Regions from separate parts of the Mesorhizobium sp. DCY119 genome, predicted to be linked through region 2. Evidence: riboswitches for the same ligand, from Rfam matches in the RefSeq annotation. Region 2 holds a riboswitch; the other holds the start of a gene.
What was found. A riboswitch is a leader RNA that binds a small molecule or an ion and turns the genes downstream of it on or off. The one in region 2 is predicted to bind S-adenosylmethionine.
Positions count from the first base shown of each region.

Region 1: another riboswitch for S-adenosylmethionine. It lies ahead of metA (homoserine O-succinyltransferase); the one in region 2 lies ahead of DZG07_RS21725 (O-succinylhomoserine sulfhydrylase).

Region 1 is NZ_CP031834.1:1,209,899-1,215,544, reverse strand. Features, by position in the region: gene DZG07_RS05930 (DUF2125 domain-containing protein) at 1-404, shown strand, start outside; gene DZG07_RS05925 (prephenate/arogenate dehydrogenase family protein) at 417-1,355, opposite strand; gene hisC (histidinol-phosphate transaminase) at 1,360-2,472, opposite strand; SAM riboswitch at 2,592-2,670, shown strand; gene metA (homoserine O-succinyltransferase) at 2,727-3,647, shown strand; gene DZG07_RS05910 (AI-2E family transporter) at 4,048-5,253, shown strand; gene DZG07_RS05905 (TetR/AcrR family transcriptional regulator) at 5,264-5,646, opposite strand, start outside.
Region 2 is NZ_CP031834.1:4,440,254-4,445,899, reverse strand. Features, by position in the region: gene DZG07_RS21730 (CDP-alcohol phosphatidyltransferase family protein) at 112-717, shown strand; gene DZG07_RS21725 (O-succinylhomoserine sulfhydrylase) at 900-2,090, opposite strand; SAM riboswitch at 2,135-2,212, opposite strand; gene DZG07_RS21720 (2'-deoxycytidine 5'-triphosphate deaminase) at 2,289-3,383, shown strand; gene DZG07_RS21715 (HlyD family type I secretion periplasmic adaptor subunit) at 3,425-4,717, opposite strand; gene DZG07_RS21710 (type I secretion system permease/ATPase) at 4,714-5,646, opposite strand, start outside.

The sequences.
Region 1 (5,646 bases), 1.6 Mb from region 2:
TGGTCGAGGGCAGAACCCTGCCCCTGCTCTCCGGCGACACCGACCTCACCGTCAAGAACGGCGTGACGCTTATCGCCCAGAAGGCCCAGTCGCTGCGCGGCCAGTCCGGCACGATCCGCTCGCTTGATCTCTCCACCAGCGAAACAGCCGGCCTCTCCCTGAGCGGACCCTTCTCGGTGGGCGAGGACGGGTTGCTGGACGCGCAGTTCAAGCTCACCGTCCGCGACCCGCAGGGACTGGCGATGGCGCTCAGCGAGGCGATCCCGGAAAAGAGCGAGCAGATTCAGCAGGGGTTTGCAGCTCTTTCCATGCTCGGCAGTGCGCCATCCTTGCCCCTGAAGATCAGCAAGGGCAGGGCTTCATTTGGCTTCATCAAGCTCGGGAACGTCCCGCCGCTGAAATAGCGCTGCGCGCCTTTACGACGTTTTGGCTGGATGCTCGATCGCCTGGCGGCCGAAGTCGGGCGCATCGATTTCCTGGCCGGCCTCGATGATCGAGCGGCGCACGGCACGGGTGCGCGTGAACATATCGAACAGCTTGTCGCCATCGCCCCAGCGGATCGCCCGCTGCAGCGACGCCAGGTCTTCCGAGAACCGCGCCAGCATTTCCAGGATCGCGTCCTTGTTGTGCAGGCACACGTCGCGCCACATGGTCGGGTCCGAGGCGGCGAGACGGGTGAAGTCGCGGAAACCGGACGCCGAATATTTGATGACTTCCGACTTGGTGACCGCCTCCAGATCGTCCGCCGTACCGACGATGTTGTAGGCGATGATGTGCGGCAAATGCGAGACGATCGCCAGCACCATGTCGTGATGCTCGGGGTCCATCGTGTCGATGTTGGAGCCGCAGCGCCGCCAGAACTCCGACAGCTTTTCGAGCGCTTCCGGGTCGGTGCCCGGCAGCGGCGTGAAGATGCACCAGCGGTTTTCGAACAGGTCGGCAAAGCCGGCATCGGGGCCAGATTTTTCCGTGCCCGCCAGCGGGTGGCCGGGGATGAAATGCACATTGGCCGGCATATGCGGGGCCATCTGCGCAATCACCGAGCCTTTGGTCGAGCCGACATCGGTGACGATGGCGCCGGCCTTCAGCGCGGGTGCGATTTCGGCAGCGACCGCGCCGGAAGACCCGACCGGCACCGAGATGATGACGAGATCGGCATCCTTCACCGCCTCGGCGGCGCTGGTGGTGTAGCTGTCGCCGAGCTTCAGTTCCTCGGCGCGGGCAAGTGTTTCAGGGCTGCGGGTGGCGATGGAAACGTGGCCGGCAAGGCTCTCCCGGCGGATGACGCGCGCCAGCGACGAGCCGATGAGGCCGATGCCGACAAGGGCTATCTTTTCAAACAGGGGTTCGGACATTTCTTCAACTTTTCAGGAATTCGGTGAGTGCGGCGACTACGCCGCGATTGGCGTCTTCGGTTCCGACTGTCATCCGCAGCGCGTTGGGAAAACCGTAGCCGGCAACGCGCCGCAGGATATAGCCCCGCGCACTCAGATAATCGTCCGCCGCTGCCGCCGAATGCCTGGCATCGTCCGGGAAATGGATCAGCACGAAATTGCCGACGCTGGGCGTGACCCTCAGGCCGAGCCCGGAAAGCTCTTCGCTCAGCCAGCCGAGCCACTTCTCGTTATGCGCCACCGTGCGCTCGACATGGGCGCGGTCGCCCATCGCCGCCACGCCGGCCGCGATGGCAACGGCATTGACGTTGAACGGCCCGCGCATGCGCTCCATCGCCTCGATGATGTGCGTAGGCGCATAGACCCAGCCGATGCGCGCGCCACCAAGGCCGTGGATTTTTGAGAAAGTGCGGGTCATGACGACGTTCTGCGCGCCGGCCACGAGCTCAACGCCCGCCTCGTAATCGTTGCGGCGCACATATTCGGCGTAGGCCGCATCGAGCACCAGGAGCACGTTCTTGGGCAGGGCCGCGTGCAGGCGGCGCACCTCCTCGAACGGGATGTAGGTGCCGGTCGGATTGTTTGGATTGGCGAGGAACACGACCTTCGTCTTCGGCGTCACAACGGCGAGGATGGCGTCGACATCGGCGCGCTCCTCGGTCTCCTTCGCCACCACCGGCACAGCACCGGCAGCCTTGATGTAGTTCTGGTAGACGAGAAAACCGTGCTCGGTGTAGACGCCCTCGTCACCCGGCTGAAGATAGGTCTGGGCAAGCAGGCCGATGATCTCGTCGGAGCCGTTGGAGCAGACGATGTTGGCCGGGTTCAGGCCATGCGCCTCGGCAATCGCCTGGCGCAGCTTCGAAGCCGAGCCGTCGGGATAGAATTCGAGCTTGCCCGCGACCTCGCGCACCGCTTCGATCGCTGCCGGCGATGCACCGAGCGGGTTCTCGTTGGACGACAGCTTGTAGACCTTGGTGACCCCCGCCGGCGCAGCACTCTTGCCGGGGATATAAGCCGCAATGTCCATGACGCCGGGTTTCGGCTGGGGGCGGCTGGGCTCATTGGCTTTCGTCATCGCGGGAATTGTCCGGGTTTTTGGGGAATTTCGAGACGCAAGCGAAATACAAGTCGCCGGTGCGCTTGTCGAGAAAAAGCTTGCCCGTTGACGGCGCTCCGGCGCAGTCGTAAAAGACTGTCACGTTCCGTGGTGATTTGGCCGGTCGGCTTGCAGCCACGTTAAATAAGTCGCTAAAGGGACCGATAACGACTCAATTCGTTCGGACCGGTAGCGATTTCGCCGCCGGTCTTTTTTGTTTTGGAGTTTGTGCGATGCCGATCAAGATTCCCGATCAGCTCCCCGCCCGTGAGGTGCTTGTACGCGAAGGCGTGTCCGTGATGGACGAGCGCACGGCGCTGCGCCAGGACATCCGTCCGCTGCAGATCGCCCTGCTCAACCTGATGCCCAACAAGATCCGCACGGAAACGCAGTTCGCGCGGCTGATCGGCGCCTCGCCGCTTCAGGTGGAGCTGACGCTGGTGCGCATCGGCAATCATGTGGCGAAGAATACGCCCGAGGAGCATCTGATTTCCTTCTACCGGACCTGGGAGGAAGTCAGGCACCGCAAGTTCGACGGTTTCATCATCACCGGCGCGCCGATAGAGCTGCTGGACTTCGAGGATGTCACCTACTGGAACGAGCTCCAGCGTATCCTCGATTGGACGGTGACCAACGTCCACTCCTCCTTCTTCATCTGCTGGGGAGCGATGGCCGCCGCCTGGCATTTCCACCAGGTTCCCAAATACACGCTCGACAAGAAGGCCTTCGGCGTCTTCCGCCATCGCAACCATGCGCCAGCCTCGCCCTATCTTGCAGGCTTCTCGGACGATTTCGCCATCCCCGTTTCCCGCTGGACGGAGGTGCGCAGCGCCGACATAAAAGCGGACACGGGCCTGGACCTACTGATGGAATCGGACGCGACCGGCCCCTGCCTGCTGGCTGAAACGGCCGGCAACCGGCTCTATATGTTCAACCACATCGAATACGATTCCACCTCGCTCAAGGACGAATACGACCGCGACGTCGCCGCCGGCACGCCGATCGACGTCCCGCACGGCTATTACCCCGACAACGATCCTGCCCGCCCCCCGCTCAACCGCTGGCGCTCGCACGCCCACCTGCTCTTCGGCAACTGGATCAACCAGGTCTATCAGACGACGTCTTTCAATCTGGAAGATGTCGGAGGGGCGTAGCCCTCTCCCTCCCCCTTGAGGGGAGGGTGGCGGCAAAGCCGCCGGGCGGGGTCGCTGCGGCAGTGCTCGACGTTCCTTTTGCGCTGCGCGCTGCCTTAACCGACCCCCTCTGGCGCTGCGCGCCATCTCCCCCTCAAGGGGGGAGAATACGCCGACGCACTTCATCGCTGCCCTCCCTCCCCTGAGGTACGAGCGCAGCGAGCCTCGAAGGACGCACCCATTCCCAAAAGCGCCGCCATGTCACAACCCCGTACGATTCTCCGGCTACGGTCGCACTGACATCGGCGAATCGCCAAGGCGCGATTGGCAAATGCCGACGCCCGCGCGAAAACGCTTGGTGCTCTCCACCCAAAAGGGTTACGAAGATGAAGATGCGCCATTGCCGCAGGAGAAAAAGCTTTTGAGCGACCCGGAATACGGAACGTCCAGACGGGAACCACGCCTGCTTGGCCTTTCCACGCCCTCGCGCATTCCGTTGATCCCGCCGCTGACGGCAGCGCGCTGGCTGCTGGTGCTGATCGTCGCCGCCGGCATCTATTTCTTCAACGGTTTCCTGGTGCCGGTTCTGGCGGCGCTGGTGATCGCCTTTGCGAGTTGGCCGCTGTACCGCAGGCTTCTCGACGCCGTTTCCGGCAACAGGACAGTCGCAGCCACGCTGGCGATCCTGTTCATCGTCACCTTCCTCGTCGTGCCGATCGTGCTGGCCGGAACCTACACCGTCAACGAGGTGCGGGAATGGTTCGGCTGGGCCGTCGAGACCAACAAGCACGGCGCGCCGACACCCGCCTGGATAGTCGCCCTGCCCATCGCGGGCGAATGGTTCGACCAGCAATGGACGCGCTATATCGGCCATCCCGGCGCGATTGGCGAACTTATCCAGATCATCAGTGGCGCCAATATCGGCAGCATCTATCGCGGCGTTCTGGCCGCCGGCGGCGGGGCGTTCAACCTGCTTCTGACGTTGCTTTTCATGCTGATTGCGCTGTTCTTCGTCTATCGCGACGGCGAGAGTTTCGCAGCCCAGATCGGCCGGCTCGGCGAACGCATATTGCCGACGCGCTGGGAGCGGATTTCCGGCGTGGTGCCGGCAACCATCAGCTCGACGGTGACCGGCATGACGCTGATCGCCATCGGCGAAGGCGTGGTGCTGGGCATCGCCTACTGGATCGCCGGCGTGCCCTCGCCGGTGACGCTCGGCGTGCTGACCGGCGTCATGGCGTTGATACCGGGCGGCGCACCGCTGTCGTTCACGCTCGTCTCGGCCTATCTGGTGGCGCGCGGCTCGCCCATTGCCGGCATCAGCCTGTTTGCCTGGGGCGCGATCGAGCTGTTCATCGTCGACAAGACGCTGCGGCCCAAACTCGTCGGCGGGCCGATCAAGCTGCCCTTCCTGCCGACCTTCTTCGGCCTGATCGGCGGCGTGAAGACAATGGGTTTCCTCGGCCTGTTCATCGGTCCGGTGCTGATGGCGCTGCTGGTTGCGATCTGGCGCGAATGGCTGCGCGAGGTCGAGCAGGCGGACACACGCCCTTCTGAAAACGTCACACAGATATCCGGCGAACTTCTGCCCGAACGCGAACCGCGACGGCTGGTGGGCTCGGAATAGAGCCCGAAGCCTATCCCTTCAAACTCGCCGCGATCAGCCGGTCGGCGTTGACGGCAACGGATGCCGCCGGGCCGCCGGGGCCGAAAAGCTGGCCCGAAACATAGGCACCTTCGAGCAGAAGCAGCAGGCCGTCGCCCAGCGTGTCGCCATCCTCGGCGCCCATTTCGGCAGCCATGGCGCGCAGGCGGCGGCGCAATTCACGCTTGTTGTTTTCGCCCACCTGGCGGGCCGGATTGTCATGCTCGGGATATTCGACCGCCGCATTGGTCATGCCGCAGCCGCGATAGTCCTGCGTCACCGCCCGCTTTCCGACGCGGGTGAGAAAGGCTTTGATCTGCGCGCGCGGATCGCCCGGATGAGCCGCCACTGCCTCGTCGAAGCGCTCCCAGAACT
Region 2 (5,646 bases):
CCGCCGACATGGCCGGCAGGTCAACAACCCTAAGCGATAAACCGCGCGATTGTGATTTCCGCAAGGCGGCGTTTCGCGTCTATTGGGTAAATCGGAGGCGGAGATTCCAATATGCTGGATGGCTGGGCGCGCAAGCGCATCGATCCCGCGCTTGAGGCGATCGGCGGCAGGCTGGCGCAGGCTGGCGTCTCGGCCAATGCGGTGACGATCGCCGCCTTTGCCGTCGGTGTCGCCGCGGCGATAGCCATTGCCCAAGGCCATTTCCTGGCCGGCCTTGCCCTTCTGCTCGTCAGCCGCCTTGGCGACGGGCTCGACGGTGCGGTGGCGAGGGTGCGCGGGAAGACCGACCTCGGCGGCTATCTCGATATCGTGCTCGATTTTGCCTTCTACGGCGCGATCCCGCTCGGCTTCGTGCTGGCCGATCCAGCAGCGAATGCGGTTGCAGGCGCAGTGCTGCTCTTGTCGTTCTACGTCAACGGCTCCAGCTTCCTCGCCTACGCGATCATGGCCGAGAAGCGGAAATTGGAAGGCGAGGCGAGGGGAGAAAAGTCGCTGTTCTTCACCACCGGGCTGGCGGAAGCGACGGAGACGCTGGCCGTCTTCGTCGCCTTCTGCCTGTTTCCGGCGTGGTTTGCGGTCATCGCCTATGTCTTCGCGGCGGTGACGTTTTATACCGCCCTGTCGCGCGTTGTGCTGGCAGGGCGGGTGTTTCGTTAAGGCGCGCCTCTTGCCTCGCCCCGTTTAGGGGGAGAGGGAAGGCGAAGCCCGGCTTACCGGGCGGAGCAGGGTGAGGGGCAGCGCCGACGTTGATCGTTAGTGTTCGACGTTGGCACTGCCCCTCATCCGCCCTTCGGGCACCTTCTCCCCGTAAACGGGGAGAAGGAAAGATGGCGTCGACGTTACCCCGCCGCCTTCAGCGCCTTTTCGATATCCTCAAGCAGGTCATCGGCGTCTTCCAGCCCCAGCGAAATGCGCAGCGTGCCGTCGCCGATGCCGAGCTCAGCGCGCGCCTCGTCGGTCAGGTTCTTGTGCGTGGTCGTGGCCGGATGGGTGATCAGGCTCTTGGAATCGCCGAGATTGTTGGAGATCAGGATGATATCCAGCGCGTTCTCGAAGGCGAAGGCCGATTTCTTGCCGCCCTTCAAGTCGAGGCAGATCAGTGTCGAGCCACCCTTCATCTGCTTCTTGACGATGTCGGCCTGCGGATGGTCGGCGCGGCCCGGATAGATGACGCGCGAAACTTCCGGCCGGCCGGCGAGGAAATCGGCGACTTTCGAGGCGTTCTCGCTCTGCTGGCGCACGCGCAGTGGCAGCGTTTCCAGGCCTTTCAGCAGCGTCCAGGCGTTGAATGGCGACAGGCTCGGCCCGGTGTGGCGGAAATAGTCGTGCAAATTCTCGTCGATCCACTCCTTGTCGGAGAGGATGACGCCGCCGAGACAGCGGCCCTGGCCGTCAATGTGCTTGGTGGCCGAATAGACGACGATATGCGCGCCGAGTTCCAGCGGTTTCTGCAAGAGGGGCGTGGCGAAAACATTGTCGACCACCAGCTTTGCGCCGATCGAATTGGCAAGGGCTGCGACCGCTGCGATGTCGACCACTTCCAGCGTCGGGTTGGTCGGGCTTTCCAGGAAGAACAGCTTGGTGTTGGGCTGGACCGCCTTTTCCCAGTTCTCGATCTGGGTGCCGTCAACCAGCGTCGCCTCAATGCCGTATCGCGGCGCCAGCGTCTCGACCACCCAGCGGCAGGAGCCGAACAGCGCGCGCGCGGCAACGATATGATCGCCGGCCTTCAGGCTGCACAGCACCGCGGCGGTGACGGCGGCCATGCCCGACGCCAGTGCGCGCGCGTCTTCAGCGCCTTCAAGGGCGCACATGCGCTTTTCGAACATGTCGACAGTGGGATTGGCGTAGCGCGAATAGATGAAGCCGGGCTCTTCGCCCTTGAAACGGGCCTCGGCGGCTTCCGCCGTGTCGTAGACATAGCCCTGCGTCAGGTAGATTGCCTCGGCCGTCTCGCCGAAACCGGAGCGCAGAACGCCGGAATGAACGAGTTGCGTTGCGGGCTTCCAATTCTGCTTCTTGTTCGTCATAGCCTTGATCCAAACACAAAAAAACCGGCCGCGAAAAGTCGCATGCCGGTCCACAGACGGCCCTTTAGCGACTTGTTTAACGTGGCTGCAAGCCGACCGGCCAAATCACCACGGGATAACGGTCCTTTAGACCCCGTGCCTTCTTGCGTCAATGCCGGACATCGTTAAACCTCGCCCCTTCATCGCAGGAGTAGAAGTTTGCGGCAGTCGGGTATTCTTCCGGATCGGGACATCGCAGCGCTTTTCCAGTCGGGGGCGCTGGTTGCTGCGCGTCCGCTCGACAATGACCAGATCCAACCGGCCAGCCTCGATCTCAGGCTCGGCGAAAAGGCCTGGCGGGTGCGCGCCAGCTTCCTGCCGGGTCCAGGCCACAAGGTGAGCGAAAAGCTCGACCGGTTGCGCCTGCACGAGATCGACCTGACCGCCGGTGCTGTGCTGGAAACCGGCTGCGTCTACATCGTGCCGCTGCTGGAGCGCCTCGCTTTGCCGACGACGATCTCGGCCTCGGCAAACCCGAAAAGCTCGACGGGCCGGCTCGACATCTTCACCCGGGTCATGACCGACAACGGCCAGGAGTTCGACAAGATACCGGCCGGCTATTCCGGGCCGCTCTATCTCGAAGTCAGCCCGCGCACCTTTCCCATCATCGTGAGGACGGGTTCGCGCCTGTCGCAGATACGCTTCCGCACCGGCAATGCGCTGCTTTCGGAAGCGGAGCTGCAGGAGCTGCACCGCACCGAGACGCTGGTCGCTTCCGACACGCCTAACATCTCGGGCGGCGGCATTGCGCTTTCCATCGATCTCAACGGCGACAAGGATGGGCTGGTCGGCTATCGCGGCAAGCATCACACCGGGCTGGTGGACGTGGACAAGCGCGCCGCGCAGGACGCGCATGATTTCTGGGAGCCGCTCTACAAGCGCGGCGCGGGCGAACTGGTGCTCGACCCGGATGAATTCTACATCCTGGTCAGCCGCGAGGCCGTGCATGTGCCGCCTGGCCATGCCGCCGAGATGACGCCTTTCGATCCGCTGGTCGGCGAATTCCGCGTCCATTATGCCGGTTTCTTCGATCCCGGTTTCGGCCATTCGAAGGCCGGTGGCACCGGCAGCCGCGCCGTGCTGGAAGTGCGCAGCCACGAGGTGCCGTTCATCCTTGAACATGGGCAGATCGTAGGCCGCCTCGTCTATGAGCACATGCTGTCGCGGCCGCAGGCGCTCTACGGTACCGATCTCGGCTCGAACTATCAGGCGCAGGGCCTGAAGCTTTCGAAGCATTTTCGCACCGATAGCTGACGGCGCAGCCTGCGCATAACACGCAGCCACGCCATCAGGTATTATTCGCGAAACGCGTGCTGCAGCTGCTCGGTGAACGGCTTGGTCAGATAGGATAGCGCCGTGCGCATCCCGGTCTGGATGAAGGCCTCTACCGGCATGCCGGGCTTCAGCTGGATGCCTTCGAGCTTCTTGATCTCGCCATCGATCAGCGTGATTTCGATCGGGTAATAGACCTCGCCGGTGGCCTGATCGGTGGTCACGTCGGGCGCGATGGTGGTGACGTCACCCATCAATTCCGGGGTGACGCGCTGGCTGAGCGAGGTGAAGCGCAACCGCACTTCCTGACCGATATGGATGTTGTCGATGTCGCGCTGCCCGACCCGCGCCCTGACGATAAGCGCGTCGCTTTCGGGTATGATCAGCATCAACGGCTCGCCCGAGCCGATCACGCCGCCAACGGTGTAGACGTTCGACTCGTGGACATAGCCTGAAAGCGGGGCCGTGATATCGATCCGCTTCAGCTTGGCGATCGCCGCCGTGCGCTGCTCTTCGAGCGTCGCCAGCTTGGCGCGGACCTCGCCCAGCGTGGTCAGCGCCTCGCTGCGCCACTCCTCGTCTTCCTGGATGATGCGAAGCTTGGTTTCGCTGATCGTCCCGCGCAAGCGACCTATCTCGGCCTGGATCTGGCCCATGTCGCCATCCAGCATCGCGCCCTGCCGCTCCAGTGCCAGGATACGGCTTTGCTCGACAAGACCCTTGGCGCGCAGCGTTTGCAGCGATTCCAGCTCGCGGCCGAGAATTTCCACCTGCCGCTGCTTGGCGGCGAACTGGGACTCGAGGCCGGAAATCTGCCCGCCGATCTGCTCGACCTGCTCGGCAAGTTGCTTTTTCTTGCCCGTGAGCGCGTCCAGCTTCGATTTCAGAAGCTTCTGCTGCCCCTCGAGAATGGTCTGCAGCCGGCCGCTGTTCTGGTCCCCCGCCAGGCTCTCGGGCAGGTCCAGTGCCGGCCGCATGTCACGCTCTGCTTCCAGGCGCGCACGCTCGATCAGGAACTCGTCCCTCTGCGATTCGATGATGGCGAGGTTGGCCCTTGTTTCGGTGTCGTCCAGCCGGATGAGGAGATCGCCGGCATTGACGTGGTCGCCGTTGCGCACCGCAAGCTTGGCGACGATGCCGCCTTCAAGATGCTGCACCTTCTTGGCATTGTTCAGAACCGACATCTTGCCGCGTGCGATGACGGCGCCGGCGATATCGGTGGTCGCAGCCCAGCCGCCAACGCCTCCGACGAGGAGGAGGACGACGAGAACGCCGAAGACCTGCGTCATGCGCAGCGATTTTTGCGTTACGCTCATGATACGCGCACCGGACCTACGCTGAATTTGGAGATGTTCTGCGCGGCTGGCTGTGGTTGGGGCTGAGGCTGTGGTTGCGGTGTGGCCACACGGGTCACTTTCTTCAGAACCTCTTCCTTGGGTCCGAACTCGACCTGCGCGCCGTCGGCCATGAACAGCAGCTGGTCCACCGCATTCACGGCACTCGGCCTGTGGGCCACGACGATGACGGTGGTGCCGTTCTTGCGCAGCGACAATATGGCGTTGTGGAGTGCGGCATCGCCGATGGAATCCAGATTGGAATTCGGCTCGTCGAGAATGATCAGCGCGGGGTCACCATAGACGGCCCTTGCCAGGGCGACACGCTGCCTCTGTCCCGCCGACAGCTGCACGCCGTCGATGCCGAGCTGGGTGTCGTAGCCATTTTCGAAGCCGAGCGACAGTTCGTGAACGCCGGCAAGCTTGGCTGCGGCGATGATCTTGTCGGGAGTCGCATCGGGATCGAAACGGGAAATGTTCTGCGCCAGCGTTCCCGGCAGCAGGGCGGCGTCCTGCGGAAGATAGCCGATATGCCTGCCGAGCGTGTCGCGGTCCCACTGGTCGAATTTGGCGCCGTCCAGCCGTACGTCTCCCTGGGTATGCGGCCAGATGCCGAGCAGGGCCTTGGTCAGCGTTGTCTTGCCCGAACCGGAGGGCCCAATAATGCCCAGGCCGGCGCCGGGCTCGAGCGAGAACTGCACGCGCGAAACGAGCGGCTTTTGTTTTCCCGGAGCAAGGCAGGCAAGTCCCGAAACGCTGAGCCGTCCCACCGGCTTCGGCAGGGCCATCGGCGAATGGCCGGCCTGCGCGTCGGCGCTCAGCAGTGCCTTGAGGCGTGCCCAGGACCGCCGTGCGCCGATCATCATGCGCCACTGGCCGATCAACTGGTCTATCGGCGCCAGCGCCCGCGA